Regions from separate parts of the Kocuria sp. CPCC 205260 genome, predicted to be linked through region 1. Evidence: riboswitches for the same ligand, from Rfam matches in the RefSeq annotation. Region 1 holds a riboswitch; each other region holds the start of a gene.

What was found. A riboswitch is a leader RNA that binds a small molecule or an ion and turns the genes downstream of it on or off. The one in region 1 is predicted to bind S-adenosylmethionine.
Region 2: it holds a riboswitch for S-adenosylmethionine, as region 1 does, so the genes downstream of both, RF645_RS07130 (O-acetylhomoserine aminocarboxypropyltransferase/cysteine synthase family protein) here and RF645_RS04950 (cobalamin-independent methionine synthase II family protein) in region 1, are expected to answer to the same signal.
Region 3: it holds a riboswitch for S-adenosylmethionine, as region 1 does, so the genes downstream of both, RF645_RS10080 (bifunctional o-acetylhomoserine/o-acetylserine sulfhydrylase) here and RF645_RS04950 (cobalamin-independent methionine synthase II family protein) in region 1, are expected to answer to the same signal.
Region 4: it holds a riboswitch for S-adenosylmethionine, as region 1 does, so the genes downstream of both, RF645_RS12250 (LLM class flavin-dependent oxidoreductase) here and RF645_RS04950 (cobalamin-independent methionine synthase II family protein) in region 1, are expected to answer to the same signal.

Annotation. Positions count from the first base shown of each region.
Region 1 is NZ_JAVKPT010000002.1:61,769-66,086, forward strand. Features, by position in the region: gene RF645_RS04940 (glucose-6-phosphate dehydrogenase) at 1-512, shown strand, start outside; gene RF645_RS04945 (amino acid permease) at 743-2,227, shown strand; SAM riboswitch class I at 2,366-2,468, shown strand; gene RF645_RS04950 (cobalamin-independent methionine synthase II family protein) at 2,485-3,696, shown strand; gene RF645_RS04955 (cobalamin-independent methionine synthase II family protein) at 3,751-4,318, shown strand, end outside.
Region 2 is NZ_JAVKPT010000002.1:530,061-534,378, forward strand. Features, by position in the region: gene RF645_RS07115 (NAD-dependent epimerase/dehydratase family protein) at 1-203, opposite strand, end outside; gene RF645_RS07120 (hypothetical protein) at 439-885, opposite strand; gene RF645_RS07125 (acyltransferase) at 1,240-2,646, shown strand; SAM riboswitch class IV at 2,681-2,790, shown strand; gene RF645_RS07130 (O-acetylhomoserine aminocarboxypropyltransferase/cysteine synthase family protein) at 2,840-4,315, shown strand; gene RF645_RS07135 (cystathionine gamma-synthase) at 4,312-4,318, shown strand, end outside.
Region 3 is NZ_JAVKPT010000006.1:20,058-24,375, reverse strand. Features, by position in the region: gene RF645_RS10090 (S9 family peptidase) at 1-1,535, opposite strand, end outside; gene RF645_RS10085 (CPBP family intramembrane glutamic endopeptidase) at 1,608-2,384, shown strand; SAM riboswitch class IV at 2,453-2,569, shown strand; gene RF645_RS10080 (bifunctional o-acetylhomoserine/o-acetylserine sulfhydrylase) at 2,637-3,998, shown strand; gene RF645_RS10075 (homoserine O-acetyltransferase) at 4,009-4,318, shown strand, end outside.
Region 4 is NZ_JAVKPT010000010.1:24,063-28,380, forward strand. Features, by position in the region: gene RF645_RS12235 (ABC transporter permease) at 1-123, opposite strand, end outside; gene RF645_RS12240 (aliphatic sulfonate ABC transporter substrate-binding protein) at 120-1,166, opposite strand; gene RF645_RS12245 (ABC transporter ATP-binding protein) at 1,163-1,963, opposite strand; SAM riboswitch class I at 1,962-2,068, opposite strand; SAM riboswitch class IV at 2,185-2,299, shown strand; gene RF645_RS12250 (LLM class flavin-dependent oxidoreductase) at 2,381-3,796, shown strand; gene RF645_RS12255 (amino acid transporter) at 3,939-4,318, opposite strand, start outside.

The DNA of each region.
Region 1 (4,318 bases):
AGCTGCCGTCGTACGTCGACGAGGAGGGCGTGGATCCCGCCAACGGCACCGAGACCTGGGCCCGGCTCACGGTCGAGGTCGACAGCTGGCGGTGGCAGGGCGTGCCCGTGCACCTGCGCTCCGGCAAGGCCATCGGCTCGCCGCATCAGGAGGTGCTGGTGCGCTTCCGCCCCGTCCCCGCCGGGGCCCAGGAGTTCGGCGACCCCGCCGGTGACATCCTGCGAGTGGACCTGGCCACCGGCGAGATCAGCCTCGAGCTCAGCGCGGGCGGCCCCTTCGACCCCCGCGGGACCTCGCGGGTGACCCTGTCCTCGGCCACCCCCGAGTCGCCCTTCTCCGCCTACGGCTCCGTGGTGCGCCGCATGCTCGACGCCGACCGCTCCTTCAGCGTCAGCGCCGAGGCCTCGCAGCACTGCTGGCGGATCGTGCAGCCGGCGATCGACGCCGTGGCGGACGGCCTGGTGCCGGTGCAGGACTATCAGGCGGGCTCGGAGGGCCCCGAGACGATCTGATGTCACACACCTGCGCGCAGCGGACGCCCTCGCCCGCTGCGCGCAGGCACGCCGGACGATCCCAGCCGTGAGACGCGGATCACGGGGCGCATCGTCCGACGCTCGCGAAGGCTTCCGCGGAGGCCCGGAACTCGCCCTCGGGGTGGCCTAGTGTGTCGCCATCAGATTGTGACGTGCAGCACAGGCGCCCGAGGCCGATCCCCCGGCGCCCTCACCACCAGGAGGCCCCCATGGGTTCCGGATCCTCACCCGCGACCAGTCGCGGACGCCATTCGCAGAGCACCACGGCTGCCGCAGCGCCCGGGGCAGACGGCCCCCAGGACTCGAATCTGAAGGCCCACATGAAGGGCCGCCACCTGGTCATGATGAGCCTCGGCTCGGCCATCGGCGCAGGCCTGTTCGTCGGCTCGGGGGCAGGCATCGCCGCCGCCGGGCCGTCGGTGCTCGTGTCCTACGTCGTCGCCGGGTTCCTGATCATCCTGATCATGCGCATGCTCGGCGAGATGGTCGCCGATCACCCCACCTCCGGCGCCTTCTCCGTCTACGCGGGCCGAGCCGTCAGCCCGGCCGCGGGCTTCGCCGTCGGCTGGCTGTGGTGGGTGCAGCTGATCATCGTGATCGCCGCCGAGGCCACCGCGGCCGCCCAGATCCTGGTCTCCGCCTGGCCCATCGCCCCGCAGTGGCTGCTCGCGCTGATCTTCATGATCATCTTCACCGCCATCAACCTCATCGGCGTGGGGCAGTTCGGCGAGTTCGAGTTCTGGTTCTCGCTGCTCAAGGTCGCCGCCGTCGTCGTCTTCCTGGTGATCGGCGGGCTGTTCGTGATCGGCCTGCTGCCCACGGCCGAGGCGCCCGGCCTGGCCAATCTCACCGCCCACGGCGGCTTCATGCCCAACGGCATCGGAGGCGTGGCCGCCGGCCTGCTGATCGTGGCCTTCGCCTTCGGCGGCATCGAGATCGTGGCCGTGGCGGCGGCCGAGACCGAGGACCCCGAGAAGAACGTGGGCCGGGCGATCCGCACCATCGTGTGGCGCATCCTGATCTTCTACATGGGCTCCGTGGCCATCATGGTCCTGGCCATGCCGTGGAACGACGAGAACCTGCTGGCCTCCCCGTTCGTGGCCGTGCTCAACACCGCGGGGCTTCCGGCCGTCGCCTCCATCATGGCGGTCGTGGTGACCGTCGCGCTGCTGTCGTCGCTGAACGCCAACCTGTACGGCGCCTCGCGGATGATCTTCTCGCTGTCCCACCGCAGCCTTGCACCGGTCGCGCTGAGCAGGACCAACCCCCGCGGCGTGCCGGTGGCCGCGGTGCTGGCCTCGGTGGCCTTCGGCTTCGTGACGGTCGGGCTGAACTACCTGTGGGCCGAGGAGATCCTGGGCATCCTGCTCAACATCGTGGGCTCCACCTTGATCGTCATCTGGACCATGACGATCGTCTCCCACCTGGTGCTGCGCCGCCGCGCCGAGCGCGAGGGCCGCGAGCTCGTGCTCAGGGCCTGGGGCTACCCGGTGCTGTCCTACGTGGCGCTGGCGGGCATGGTGGCCGTCGTGATCCTGGGCATGACGGTGCCCGGCGTGCGTCAGCAGATCCTGCTCACGGCGGGCCTGTTCGCTCTCCTGTGGATCATCGGCGCTGTGCTGGCCAAGCGGCGCGGCGTGACCCGCTTCCGCGCCCCGGAGGAGTTCGACGACCCGACAGCGATGCCCCGCTGACCCTCCGTTCCCCCACCCCCCCCACCCCGCCGAGTGGATCCCCAGTTGCGCTGTTCGGGCGAACAGCGCAACTGGGGATCCACTCGGCGGCTTTCGTGGGTTGGGTTCGACGTCCTCGGCATGGCAGGATGATCGGCGTCACCATCACGAGCGACCGAGAGACCTTGGCTCGAAGACGTCGCAGCAACCATGCGGGGATCCGTCCCCAGCGCAGAGGTGCTCCCGCCAGGACCGATGGAAAGGACGTGCCTTCGCGCATGCTGAATACCGACCGCATCCAGACCACCCACGTGGGCTCCCTGCCCCGCACCCCCGAGCTGCTGGCCGCGAACGATGCCTACCAGGCCGGCACGATCTCGTGGGAGGAGCTCGTGGCCACCATGCAGCAGGGCGTGCGCGACATCGTCGCCCGGCAGTCCGAGATCGGCATCGACATCGTCAACGACGGCGAGTACGGCCACACCATGTCCAGCTCCGTGGACTACGGCGCCTGGTGGAACTACTCCTTCTCCCGCCTGGGCGGGCTGAGCCCCTCCGACGAGGACCGCTGGGACCCGAACGCCGGCGCCAGGCGCTCCTCGCCCGGCAATATCGTGCTGACGTCGTTCGCCGATCGCCGCGACCGCCAGCGCTTCGCCGAGGCCTACGCCGATCAGTCCTCCGGTATCCTCACCGCCCGCAGGCGGGTGGCCCAGCCCAAGATCACCGGGCCGCTGACCTACACCGGCCACGACGCCGTGCAGGCGGACATCGCGAACCTCAAGTCCGCGCTCGAGGGCTCCGGCGCCGAGCAGGGCTTCATCGCCGCGCTGTCCCCCGGCTCCTGCGCCCGAGTGAGCAACGAGTACTACGCCACCGATGAGGAGCTCGTCTACGCCTGCGCCGATGCCATGCGCGAGGAGTACCAGGCGATCGTCGACGCCGGGCTGATCGTGCAGATCGACGACCCCTCGATCGCCGAGTCGTGGGACCAGATCAACCCGGAGCCCTCGCTCGAGGACTACCGCTCCTTCATCCAGCTGCGGATCGAGGCGCTGAACCACGCGTTGCGCGGGCTGCCGCAGGAGCAGATCCGATTCCACCTGTGCTGGGGCTCCTGGCACGGCCCGCACACGACCGATCTGGAGCTCAAGCACCTGATCGAGCCCCTGCTGCAGATCGACGCCGGCGGTTACTCCTTCGAGGCGGCCTCCGCCCGTCACGGCCATGAGTGGCGCGAGTGGGCGGATGCCGGGCTGCCCGAGGACAAGGTCATCATCCCGGGCGTCGTCTCGCACTCCACCAACGTGGTCGAGCACCCGGAGCTGGTGGCCGAGCGCATCGAGCGCTTCGCCTCCGTCGTGGGCCGCGAGCGCGTCATCGCCTCGACCGACTGCGGGCTGGGCGGCCGTCTGCACCCGCAGATCGCCATGGCCAAGCTCGAGTCGCTGGCCGAGGGCGCGCAGATCGCCTCGAGCCGCCTCTTCTGACCCCTCTCCCCACCTCCGAGTGGATACCCATCTCACACAGAACGGAACCTCTTCATGCACCGCTCCGAGAACCGGATCCTCACCACCCACGCCGGCTCCCTGCCGCGCACCGATCAGCTGATCGAGGCCAACCGCGCCCGCACCGGCGGACAGGACTACGACCAGCTGCTCACCGAGTCCGTCGTCGACGTCGTCCAGCGCCAGAAGAACCTGGGGATCGACGTCGTCAACGACGGCGAGTACGGCCACGCCATGTCCGAGGACACCGACTACGGCGCCTGGTGGCACTACATCTTCGACCGCCTCGACGGGCTGGGCCCCGGCTCGGTCGATCTCTGGAGCCAGACGGCGGTGCGCTCCGAGCCGGGTCAGGTGCGGCTCACGAGCTTCGGCGACCGCCGTGACCGGCAGCGCTTCCAGGACGCCTACACCGACCCCTCCAGCGGGATCTCGACCGGCAATCTGCCGCCGTTCCCCGAGTTCGTGGGCCCGATCCGCTATGTCGGTCAGGAGGCCGTCGCCCGGGACATCGCCAACCTCAAGCGCGCGCTGGAGATCACGGGCGCGTCCGAGGGCTACCTGGCTTCGCTCTCGCCGGGGTCGTGCGCGCGCCTGGAGGACA
Region 2 (4,318 bases), 470 kb from region 1:
ATGACCTTGCCGGAGACCTCGGTCCAGGCGCGCAGGCGCTCGACGAGCGGGCGGATCGGGGTCAGCGACTGCGCGCCGAGCTCGTCGTCGATCCGACGGCGCGACATGTTGTCCACGGTGATGACGTCGTGACCTCTCTCCGAGAGGTGCAGGGCGGCAGGCCAGCCGCAGAATCCGTCGCCGCCGAGGATCGCAATCTTCACGTCATCTCCGTTTCCGTGCGCCTCTCGGCGCGGGGATCGGAAGGATCACGACGCCGAGCCGAGCGGGCTGGTGCTGTAGAAGGTCGTCGTCCACCCTGCAACCCCGGAATGAACCGACGGTGAACGAGCGGCATGCGAGGGCTGGTGCGCTCGAGCCGCCCGCGGGAGGGGACCTCCTGATTGTGTCATCTGCCTCCGACGGGTGCGCAGAGCGACGGCTCCGGCGCGGGCCGGATCAGGCCGGGAGCCGGCTCTCTCGGAGGCTCAGGGTCTTCTCCGCTCGGGCGGCCGGTGCGGGCTCCGGGCCCAGGAGCTGCTGGCGGACCTCTTCCGTGGGCAGGGACTCGCCTGGGGCGATGAACACCGAGGCCAGGTCCTGGACGTCGCACGGGGTCAGGCCCTTGGAGGTGGGCTCCCAGCCCTCCGGGATGAGGTGGCGCTGCTGCGTGCCGCACTTCTGGCAGAAGTACTCGACGCGTCCGCCGGAGCGGACCGCGCAGCGCAGCACGCGGCCCATGATCCGGCGCAGCCCCGGGACGCGGCTGCGCTTGCGGGTGGAGGGCAGGAAGACCCGGAACTTGAGGTAGAGATCGGTGGTGCACTCATGGCACATGGGGGAGCGGGGCGTCTTGTGGTGCTGGGGAGACCCCAGCCGGCCCAGTCTGGTGCTCGTGACAGTCACTGCTGCTCCTGCGCTGATCGTCGGAATTGCGGGGGAAGGGTCTCCGACGTCATCGTGGTGCGACCCGAGTCCAGATTAGGCGATCCGCTGTGCCGCGTACAGACCCACCGGGGGAAGCGGAGCTGTCTCTCAGCCCTGCCACAGCGCGGATCCAGGCGGATTCATGCCCGATCCGCCATATCTAAATGACTCTTGGGTAACCGTAACAGCGGAGGCCTTCCTGCAGAAGGCCTCGGGGCGATCCGATGCCCCTGACCTGCGGAAGAAGACGCTCTGACGTCACAATCGCGCTGCTGCGCTCCCGGGCACCCGCCGCGCCACCTGCGATGCCGCCGCCGTGTGACGATCGGAGACGTGACGAAGCTGAGCACCTCCCGCGGCCGGCGCGCTGCGCAGACCATCCCTGCGCAGCGCGATCTCGCGCTGGATGCTGCTCGGGTCGCCTGCCTGATCGCCATGGTCGTGCTCCACATCCTGCTGGTCACGCTCACGACGGATCCGAGCACGGGCGCGCTGCGCAGCGTCATGGCACCCACGGAGGCCTCCTGGTACGCCCCGGTGTCATGGCTCGTGCAGGTCATGCCGCTGTTCTTCGTGGTGGGAGGGTGCGCCTCGGCGATCTCGTGGTCGCGCCAGTCGGCGGAGGGCGTCCGCGGGCCGGCCTGGGTGCGCGCCCGGCTGCTGCGCCTGGTCGTGCCGGCGAGCGCTGTGTGGGTCGCCCTGGCGCTGGCCGGCGCCCTCGCGGCGCTCGTGGGGATGCCCGCCGACTGGGCCTCGATGGCGCTTCAGGGGCTCGGGATGCACCTGTGGTTCGTGGGCGCCTACACCGCGTGCCTGGTCGGTGTGCCGCTGCTGCACGGGCTGCACGATCGCCGGCCCGTCCTCACCCTGGCTGCGCTGGTGGGGCTCAGCGCTGCGATCGAGGTGCTGCGCATCGCCGCGGAGCAGCCGTGGTGGGGCCTGCTCGGCTTCGCGCCGGTCTGGCTGGCGATCCATCAGATCGGCTTCTTCCGCCACGACGGATCCTTCGCTCGTGCCTCGGCAGGAAGACTGCTCGGGATCACGGCCCTGTCGGTCCTGGTGATGCTCTGCCTGACGAGCCTGCCCTGGTGGGGTGCGGACGGACTGTCGGCCCTGAACCCGCCCACGCTGTGCATGATCGCCCTCGGCGCGGCTCAGGCCTGCGTCCTGCAGCTGTGCTCGCCGGCTCTCGAGCGGCTCATGCGATGGCGTCCCGCGCAGGCCGTCGCCTGGGTCGTCGGCTCGCGGGCCACGACCCTGTACCTGTGGCACCTGCCGGTGATCGTGGCCGTGATGGCGGTGTGGTGGCTGCTCGGCGGCCCGGATCCGGTGCCCGGCTCGGCGCAGTGGTGGCTGTGGCGCCTGCCGATCGGGCTGCTGTGCTGGGCGATGGTCCTGCTGGTCGTGCGTCCGCTGGGCGTCCTGGAGGCCGTGGCGGGGCGGATCGTCGCCCGCGAGCCCGAACCGGAGGGGCCCGCAGCCGGAGGATCGCCCTCGGGTGAGCGGCCCTCGAGCGCGCCCCGAGCCGACGGATCCGCGCCGCTGCGAGCTTCGAGTCCCGATCGCTCCTCATCGCCGGACGGACGGGCGTGGGTCCGCATCCTCGCAGCGGCCGTCCTCGTCTTCTCCGCAGCCGTGCTGGAGGTCCGCTTCCTGCTCGGCATCCCGCTGGCCCTCGGCGGCGCGGCGGCCATGGTCGCGGCGGTCCTGCTGCTGGTCCCGCCCGCACGGAGGTCCTGACGGCTCGATCGGTGGGGTGCTAGTATGGGACCGGCTTCACGAGACACAGCTGCCAAGCTCCGACTTGGCTGTGCACCAACCCCATGTTCAAGGGTGGTTCGGATGACGAAGCGGCCTGCACCTGACGCAGCGCACGAACAAGCTCCGGCGGGACGTGCAGGTCAAGAGCACCCCGTCACGGAAGACACCTCTCATGACGTCCTCGCCCTGCGACGAGCTCAAGAGCTCGACCTCGCTGGCCACACGCCAGATCCACGCCGGCCGGACAGGATCCGATCCGGGCGCCCCTGCCGCCCCCGCCCAGGCCACGCTGCCGGTGCCGATCTACCAGTCCTCGGCCTTCGAATTCCCGGACCACGCGGCTGCCGCCGCCATGTTCGCCCAGACCACCCCGGGCTTCACCTACTCCCGCACGGGCAACCCCACGGTCGCCGTCCTGGAGCAGAAGGTCGCCGATCTCGAGGGCGGAGTGGGAGCCGTGGCCATGGGCTCGGGCCAGTCCGCCGTCGCCGCGGCCCTGCTCGCGCTGATCAGCACGGGCCCCGGCAAGCACCTGGTGGTCTCGGAGAAGATCTACGGCGGCACCGTCGACCTGCTCGGTGACACGCTGGCCGATCTCGGCGCGACCGTCACCTACGTCGATCCCGCTGACCCCTCGGCCTGGTCGGAGGCGATCACGGAGGACACTCGGGGCTTCTTCCTCGAGTCCATCGGCAACCCGCTGGCCACGCTGGCGGATCTGGACGCGATCTCCCGCATCGCCCATGAGCGGGGGATCCCGGTGATCGTCGACTCGACCCTGGCCACGCCGATCCTGTACCGGCCCTTCGAGCACGGGGCGGACATCGTGGTGCATTCGGCCACCAAGTTCTTCGGCGGGCACGGGACGTCGCTGGCCGGCGTCGTGATCGACTCCGGTCGCTTCGACTGGGAGGCCGAGGCCGCTCGCTGGCCGCAGTTCACCGAGCCGCGAGCGCGCTGGGGCGGGATCAGCCTGTGCGAGAAGCTGCGCGGCGGCTCGCCGTTCCTGCATCTGTGCCGGGCCAAGTTCGTGCACGACCTGGGTCTGACGCTCTCGCCGTTCAACGCCTCCCAGATCATCCAGGGCCTCGAGACGCTGGACCTGCGCATGCGCCGCCACTCGGACAGCGCCGCTCGCATCGCCGAGTTCCTGAGCACGCATCCGGCGGTGCGCTGCGTGCACCACCCCCTGATCGAGGGCTCCGCCGATCGGGAGATCGCCGAGCGCGACTTCCCCCAGGGCGTCGGGTCGGTCTTCGGCTTCGAGCTGGAGTGCTCGGATGCCGCAGTGGCCGGATTCGTCGACTCCCTGCGGCTTTTCAAGCTGGTGGCCAACATCGGCGACGTCCGCTCGCTGATCAACCATCCCGCGGCCATGACCCACTGCCGTCTCTCGGAGGAGCAGCGACTGGCCGGCGGGATCAGCTGGCAGACCCTGCGGCTGTCGATCGGGCTGGAGGCGGTCGACGACCTGATCGCCGATCTGCAGTCCTCGCTCGATGAGCTGCTGCGCGTCGAGGCCGCGCGCGGCGCTGAGATCCCGGCCGCAGAAGGTGCCCCGGGACCGTCGACGGACGGCGCCCCGGTGCGCTCCGAGGACGAGCCGAGCGGCGCGCGCCGCGACCAGCGCCAGGAGGTGCAGGCATGAGCG
Region 3 (4,318 bases), on a different contig from region 1:
ATCCGCGAGTACGAGAACGACGGATCCATGCTGATCTCGTACGAGCCGTAGGCGTAGACCACCGCGGGTGCCGGCTGCGCGGCGTCCCGGCGGCGGATGAGGGTGATCGGGATCCGCGTGCCGTCCTCGGCCTGGGCCCAGTCGCGCTCCACGCTGTAGTCGGCAGCCGAGTAGTCGCCCAGCACCGGCTGCTCGCGGCGCAGGACCGGATCGGGCAGCTCGGTCCCCGGCGCATCCAGGATGAGGTCGAAGACGCGCCGCGGGATCACGAAGGACTCGGCGGTGAAGCGCAGGACGGGGGAGTCCGGCTCAGCGGCGGTGAGGGAGACAGCCGTGAGCTCGCCGGGCACCTCGAGGACATGGGGCTCGGCCTGGCTCTCCGTGCCGAGTCCCTTCAGCGGCAGGATGCGCAGCCCCGGCAGGATGTCCTCACGGACCTCGAGAACCAGGTGATGCTGTGTGGCGGCGAAGCCCAGCACGCGCAGCCCCTCCCTGGGTGCCACGATGTAGATGCCGGGCGGGAATCCGTCGCCGGGCAGTTCCGCCGACTCGCCGGGCAGGTCCGACAGCTCGATCAGGCTCAGGCGCCCATCCGGAGCCTGGCGATCGTGCTGGAGCAGGACGACGTCCCGGCCGTCGATCCGCACGGGCTCCGCCGAGGCGAGAACGCCGGCCCCGCGCGGCACGACCACCTGTGGGGCCTGCTCGCCGGCCTCCTCGATGCGCAGGATCGAGACCTCGGAGTACTCGGAGCACCCGGCCTCGAGCACGAGCCAGCGCCGGTCCGAGGAGAGCTCGGCCCCCAGCCACAGGCCGGGGTCGTCCTCCTGGGCGATGGTGATGTCCTGCTCGAGCGGGGTCCCGAGCACGTGCCGGCGCAGGCGCCAGGGCCGCCAGGTGTCGTCGACCTCGGTGTAGAAGACGGCGTCTCCGGCGGGCGAGAGGAAGGCGCCGTAGGAGGTCTTGGGGATCTCGTCGTCGAGCGTCCGGTCGGCTGCGAAGTCGTGGACGCGCACCGTGAAGCGCTCATCCCCGGTGGTGTCCTCGGCCCAGGCCATCCGGGTGCCGTCGTGGGTGATGTCGAAGGCGCCCAGCGACCAGAACTCGTGCGGCTGCGCCCGGGCGTTGCCGTCCAGGAGGGTCTGCTCGCCGGGCAGGGACTGGCCTGCCACGATCTGCGGCGGCTCCCACCCCTCCTCAGCAGCCGGGACGCGGCACTGCACCGAGTGCTCCCCGCCCTCCACGGTGCGCGTGAAGTACCACCAGTCGCCGCGCCGCCACGGCACCGACAGGTCCGTCTCCTGCACGCGGTTCCGGACCTCCTGGAAGAGCTGCTCGCGCAGCGGGGCCAGCTGGGCGGTGGCGGACTCGGCGTAGGCGGTCTCGGCCTCCAGATGCGCGATGACCTCCGGGGACTCCTTGTCCCGCAGCCACTCGTACGGGTCCAGGAAGGCATCGCCGTGGAACTCGCGGACGTGGTCGCGACGCACGGCCGACGGGGGAGCGAGCGGAAGATCCGAGTTCTGGGAGGTCATGGCGCTCATCGTAGGAACCGGCGCCGACAGCACAGGCCGCTGCCGTCGTGCCCCTGGCCCACAATGGAGCCCATGACCGAACAGCGCTCTCAGGCCCCAGCCCAGCCGTCATTCGGCTCCCAGCGCGCCGATCTGTGGCTGCAGATCCTGCTCGTGCTGGGCGTCTCGCTGGGGGCCAGCGCCCTCTGGTCGCTCCTCGACCTCGCCGAGACGCTGTCCACCAGCTCGATCGCCGAGTCGACGGCCTCCATGAACGCGGCGCAGAGCGGCTTCCCCCTGTTCGACGTCCTGCGCCGCAGCCTCGGGATCCTCTTGGCTCTGGTCCCGCCGCTGCTGGCGCTCTATCTGCTGGCGGGCTCGGCCGGTCAGCTGCGCGGGCTGCTACACCGGATCGGCCTGGACCGCCGAGCCCCGCTGGCGGATCTGGGCCTGGGGACGCTGCTCTTCGCCGTCATGGGCCTGGGCACCCTGGCGCTGTACCAGGCGGGCCGCCAGCTCGGGATCACCGCCGAGATCGTCACGAATGCGGGCGGGACATCCTGGTGGGAGGTCATCCTCCTGCTGGCCTCGGCGCTGCGGCACTCGCTCGTGGAGGAGATCATCGTCGTCGTGTTCCTGGCCGATCGCCTGCTGCGCGTGGGATGGACGTGGCCGGCCGTGCTGATCGGCTCGGCCCTTCTGCGCGGCAGCTACCACCTGTACCAGGGCGTCGGTCCGGCGCTGGGCAACGTGGTGATGGGACTGGTGTTCCTGTGGCTCTACCGCCGCACCGGACGCGTGATGCCGCTGATCATCGCGCACTTCCTGCTGGACGCCGTGGGCTTCCTGGCCGGGCCCCTGCTGTTCTGACAGCGGCCGCCACAGGACGCCGCACGCGGGTTTGCGCCGGAGCCGTGCTCGTCCGAGAATGGAAGGCAGGTCACGAGAGCCAGCGACAAGCCCCAGCTAGCTGGCCGGCAACCCTCCTTCCGCGGTGGGGTGCCCTGGGTGAGGACCGGGCCGGTGCGCAGACGCGCACACGGCAAGCGCGGGTCACGGCACCCGGTCCGACGGGTGCGTCGGACCTCGGTCCGCGGCCCCGGAAGACAAGGAGTCGCCGACATGTCCGCACAGCAGCCCACCCCCTCCGCCCCGCAGGGCTGGAGCTTCGAGACCCGTCAGATCCACGCCGGTCAGGAGCCCGATCCCGTCACCGGCGCCCGTGCGTTGCCGATCCAGCAGACCACCTCGTACGTCTTCCCGGACGCCGAGACCGCAGCCGGTCGCTTCGGGCTCAGCCAGGTCGGGCCCATCTACACCCGACTGACCAACCCCACCACCGAGGTCGTCGAGAACCGCATCGCCTCCCTGGAGGGCGGGACCGCGGCCGTCATGGTCTCCTCCGGGCAGGCCGCCACCACCTACGCGATCCTCAACGTGGCCGGGGCCGGCGATCACATCGTGGCCAGCCCGTCGCTGTACGGAGGGTCGTTCAACCTGTTCAAGCACACGCTGTCCCGGCTCGGGATCGAGACCACGTTCGTCTCCGATCCGGACGATCCCCAGGCCTGGCGCGACGCCGTCCAGCTCAATACGAAGGCCTTCTACGCGGAGTCCATCCCGAACCCCCGCAACGACGTCCTGGACCTGGAGACGGTCTCCGCGATCGCCCACGAGTCCGAGGTCCCGCTGATGGTCGACAACACCATCGCGACCCCCTACCTGCTGCGGCCGTTCGAGCACGGCGCGGACGTGGTGATCCACTCCGCCACCAAGTTCCTCGGCGGGCACGGAACCTCGGTCGGCGGGTTCATCGTGGACTCCGGGCGCTTCGACTACACCCGCTATCCGGATCGCTTCCCGGGCTTCACGGAGCCGGACGAGTCCTATCACGGCCTCGTGTTCGGCGAGGTCTTCGGGGAGAACGGGCCGTTCGGGGCCAACGTGTCCTTCGCGTTCAAGATCCGCACCCAGCTGCTGCGCGACATGGGCGCTGCCATCTCCCCGTTCAACGCCTTCCTGATCGAGCAGGGCATCGAGACGCTGTCGCTGCGCATGGAGCGCCACGTCGCCAACGCTCAGACGGTCGCCACCTGGCTGGAGGCCCACGAGGGCGTCGAATCCGTGTCCTACGCCGGGCTCGAGTCCTCTCCGTGGCACGAGCGTGCGCAGAAGTACGTCCCCGGCGGCGCAGGTTCGATCCTCGGCTTCGAGCTCGACGGCGGCTCGGAGGCCGGCCAGGCCTTCGTGGACGCGCTGAGCCTGCACTCGAACGTCGCGAACATCGGTGACGTCCGCTCGCTGGTCATCCACCCGGCCTCCACCACGCACGCTCAGCTCTCCCCGGAGGAGCAGCTGGCCGCCGGCGTCGCCCCGGGGTTCGTGCGCCTGTCCGTGGGACTGGAGCACATCGACGACATCCTCGCGGACCTGGAGCTCGGCTTCGCCGCGGTCAAGGCGCGCGGCGCAGGGGGAGCGGTCTGAGGTGACCGCCATCCAGAGCACGACCGCGCGCTCGCAGCAGCCCTTCCGCACCGAGGGGCTGCTGCGCCGCGCCCGCATCGGCGACCTCGGGCTGGAATCCGGGGCCGTGCTGCCCGATGTCGAGCTGGCCTACGAGACCTGGGGCGAGCTCGACGACCGCGCCTCCAACGCGGTGCTCGTCGCGCATGCGCTGACTGGAGACACCCATGTCACGCGCGGACGGGTCGCCGAGGACGCCACCTCCTTTGACCGTGTCTCCGCCGAGGCACCGGGCTGGTGGGACGGACTGATCGGGCCCGGGCGGGCGATCGACACCGACC
Region 4 (4,318 bases), on a different contig from region 1:
GGCGCCCCGCGGGGCGGGGGTGCGGACCGAGCGCTGCGAGTCCGGACGCTGGGAGCCGGGACGGTCGGAGCCCGCGGGCTCCGGAGCCTCGGAGGCTGGTGCGGAGGTGGTCGTGACGCTCATGCGCTGTGCCCTTCGATGATCTCGGCCGCGCGCTGGGCGCTGGCCTCCTGCGCGAACCGCGCGTCGAGGATGGTGTCGATGGCCTTCTGGACGGTCTCCAAGTCGGGGACGTCACCGGTCTCCACGAGGATCGGGGCGATGCGCTCGAGGACCTCGAGCTGGTCGTCGCCGGGGACCGGGTCGATGTCAAGGTGCGTGCGCTCCCAGACCCGCTCGGCCGTCGTCGTCTCGATCTCGGAGGCCTCGGCCAGGATCGCGATGCCCTCCTGGGGGTTCTCCAGCGCCCAGGCGCGGGCGTGGGCGTAGACGTCCACGACCATCTGGGCCCCGCGCGGGTTGATCTCCAGGAACAGCTCGCGAGCGTTGAGGAAGCAGTAGGTGTTGAAGGCCAGGTCGCGCTGGAACAGCACCGCCCCGTCCTGCTCGGCGCCGGCCATGATCGGGTCGAGCCCGGACCAGGCGTCCACCTGCCCGCTGGTCAGGGCGGAGCGGCCGTCGGCGTGCTGGAGGTTGACCACGGTGGTCTCGTCGAAGCCCATATCCGCCGCCGACAGCGCCTGCAGCAGGAAGAAGTAGGGATCCGTGCCCTTGGTGGCCGCCACCGACCTGCCGCGCAGATCCTCGACCGAGCGCAGGGGCGAGTCCGCGGTGCGCACGAGTGCTGCCCACTCCGGCTGGGAGCAGATGTCGATCGCGCGGATGGGGGAGCGGTTGGTGCGCGCCAGCAGCGCGGCCGAGCCCGCGGTCGAGCCGATGTCGATCGCCCCGCCGCGCAGGAACTCGTTGGCCTTGTTGGACCCGGCCGAGAACGTCCAGTGGACCTCCTGGCCGCCCTCGGCGGCGACGGTCTCCAGCCAGCCCTTCTCGCGGACGATCAGCGACAGCGGGTTGTAGGTCGCGTAGTCCAGGTAGATCTCGGTGTCCGAGCCGGAGGCCATGCCGCGGCCCGGGCCCTCGCCCTCCATGACGCACCCGGACAGGGGCGCGGCGGCGGCCCCGACGGCGGCCAGGCCCAGCAGGCGACGACGCGTCAGCCCGCTCATGCCTCCACGCCCAGCAGGCCGAGCAGGTGCCTGCGGGCACCCGTCAGCTCGGGATCATCGCGGTGGCGCGGGCGGGGCGAGTCCACCGTGAGGATCTCCTGGATGCCCGCCGGCCCGCCCTCCGGCGGCGTCCCGAGCACGACCACGCGGTCGGAGAGCACCAGGGCCTCCTCGACGTCGTGGGTGACCAGCAGGACCGTCGTGGGATCGGCGGCGTGGATCTCCAGCAGCAGGTCCTGCATCTTCAGGCGCGTCAGTGCGTCGAGCGCGCCGAACGGCTCGTCGAGCAGCAGCACCTGCGGGTTGCGCGCCAGCGCCCGAGCCAGCGAGGCCCGCTGCGCCATGCCTCCGGAGATCTCCGACGGGTGATCCTCCGCATGCCTGGACAGCCCGACCAGCTCGAGCAGGTGGGCCACCCGCTGCTCGGCCTCGCGGCCGCGCACGCCGCGCGGCAGTCCGAGCGCCACGTTGCGGGCCACGGTGCGCCACGGCAGCAGCCGCGGCTCCTGGAAGCCCACCGCACAGCGGGGGTCCAGGCCGCGCACGGGCGCGTCGTCGATCAGGACCCGGCCGGCCGTGGCGGTGCCGAGACCGGCCACCGCGCGCAGCAGGGTGGACTTGCCGCAGCCCGACGGGCCCAGCACGGAGACGATCTCCCCGGGGCGGACCTCGAAGCTGACATCGGCCAGGACGTCGCGCCGGCGGCCCCCGGAAGACGGGAAGGACTTGCCGACCCGGTCGAAGGTCAGGGCGGCGGCATCGACCGTGCTCAGGGCGGACGGGGGTGCAGAGATCATCACATCACTCCATCGGTCCTGGCATTAGCACCTTGTGCCGCGGATGGACGGCACTGGTTGCTGCGGCGTCGACGAGCCAGGTCTCTCGGCCGCTCCGGATGGGAACCGGGGGTCATTCAATGCCCTGGTCCGGGGAGACAGCAAATCGGAGGACGAGCGGGGCAACGCGCGGCATGGGCTTCGCACTGTCGCCTCAGGTGTGCATAGGATGACGCTCACACGATCAAGAGTTCCGGCCCACAGCCCTGGCTGGCCGGACGGCAACCCTCTCCCGTAGCGGGGTGCCCCAGGTGAGGATCGGGCCGCTCGCTAGACCGCGTGCGGCAAGTACGGCGCACGCACGCGCTGGACCCGCAGGTTGGCCGCGGCATGAGCGGCGCACGGGGCGCGGGTCTGTCTTCTCAGGAGCAGCCTTCTATGGCCAAGCGGATCTCCCTGAACGCCTTCGACATGACCTGCGTGGATCACCAGAGCTTCGGGCTGTGGCGCCACCCGCGCTCGCGGGCCACGGAATACAACACGATCGAGTACTGGACGCACCTGGCCCAGGTGCTCGAGCGGGGCCGCTTCGACGCCCTGTTCCTGGCCGATGTGGTCGGCATCTACGACATCTACCGCAACTCGGCCGCCCCCTCGATCGCCGACGGCGCGCAGGTCCCGGTCAACGATCCGTTCATGCAGATCTCCGCCATGGCCGCGGTGACCCAGAACCTCGGCTTCGGCGTGACCAGTGCGGTCACCTACGAGCAGCCGTACACGCTGGCCCGCAAGTACGCGACGCTGGATCATCTGACCCGCGGGCGCGTGGGCTTCAACGTGGTGACCTCCTACCTGCCTTCGGCGGCCGAGAACCAGGGTCTGCCCACGCAGATCGAGCACGACGAGCGCTACGAGATCGCCGAGGAGTTCCTCGACGTCTGCTACAAGCTGTGGGAGGGCTCCTGGGAGGACGACGCCGTCGTGAAGGACGTGGAGCGCGGGATCTACGCCGATCCGGCCAAGGTCCACCCGATCCAGCACCAGGGCAAGCACTTCACGGTGCCTGGTGCGGCGCTCACCGAGCCCAGCCCGCAGCGCACGCCGCTGATCTTCCAGGCCGGGGCCTCCTCGCGCGGGCAGGCCTTCGCGGGCAAGCACGCCGAAGCCGTGTTCATCGGCGCCCTGCGCCCGGACCTCACCCGGTACATGACCGACCGGATCCGCGACAAGGTCGAGGCCGAGGGCCGTGACCGGGACGACGTGAAGATCTACGCGATGCTCTCCGTGGTGGTCGACGAGACCGACGAGAAGGCCCAGGCCAAGTACCGCGAGTACCAGAGCTACGCCAACCTGGAGGCCTCGCAGGCCATCATCGGCGGCTGGTCCGGGCTGGATCTGTCCACGTTCCAGGAGGACGAGGTCCTGAACTACGTCAAGACCGAGGCCATCCAGTCCTTCCTCACGCCGTTCACCATGCAGGACGGCACCAAGCAGTGGACGCGCGAGGAGATCGCCCGCCACTGCGCGATCGGCGGCATGGGCGATGTGGTCGTGGGCTCGCCGCAGACCGTGGCCGATCAGCTCGAGACCTGGATCGACGAGGGCGGGCTGGACGGGATCAACCTGGCCTACCACGTGTCCCCGGGCTCGTTCGAGGACTTCGTGGAGCACGTGGTCCCGGAGCTGCAGAAGCGCGGTCGCTACCGCACGGACTACGACGGGCCCACCCTGCGCGAGAACGTCTACGGCGCCGGGCAGACCAAGGTGCTCGACACCCACCCGGCGGCCAAGTACCGCGGGGCCTACGTGGGCAGGCCGTCCACGGCGGACACCCCGTCGCGGGATCTCGGCTGAGGGCTGGAGAACGGCAGCCGGCAGAGGCCCTGGCCCTTCCGAGGCCCTTTGCCATCACTGGCAGGGATGCAGCGCCGATGCATGCGTCCGGGACTTCAGGCTGCTGATCCCGAGGGTTGCGTGCGGAGGCCTGCGTGGGGCCTCACGTCACGTGCACGAACGGGCGGTCCTGCTTGCGCGGCACCGCCCGGCGCAGGACCTCATGCACCGCCGTCGCCGTCTGACCGCGGCCGAGGAGCAGGAAGCGCAGGGAGTTGACCAGGGGCGAGCCGTCGGACCACTCGAGGTAGAGGTGCGACGGCCGCCCCGTCCGGTCCCGGACGGCCAGGGCCACGCCGGCCAGGCAGGTGGGCACCGACGAGCCCTCGGCGCGCAGGACGCGGTGGCCGTCGATCTCGTGGGCGCTCACGCGCAGCCGGTCCTCGAAGTCCGATGGATCGCGCAGGGTCACCTCCACGAACAGGACGCCGTCGGCCGAGGGAAGGCGATGCCATTCGCGCTCGTCGCGCAGCTTCTCGGCCA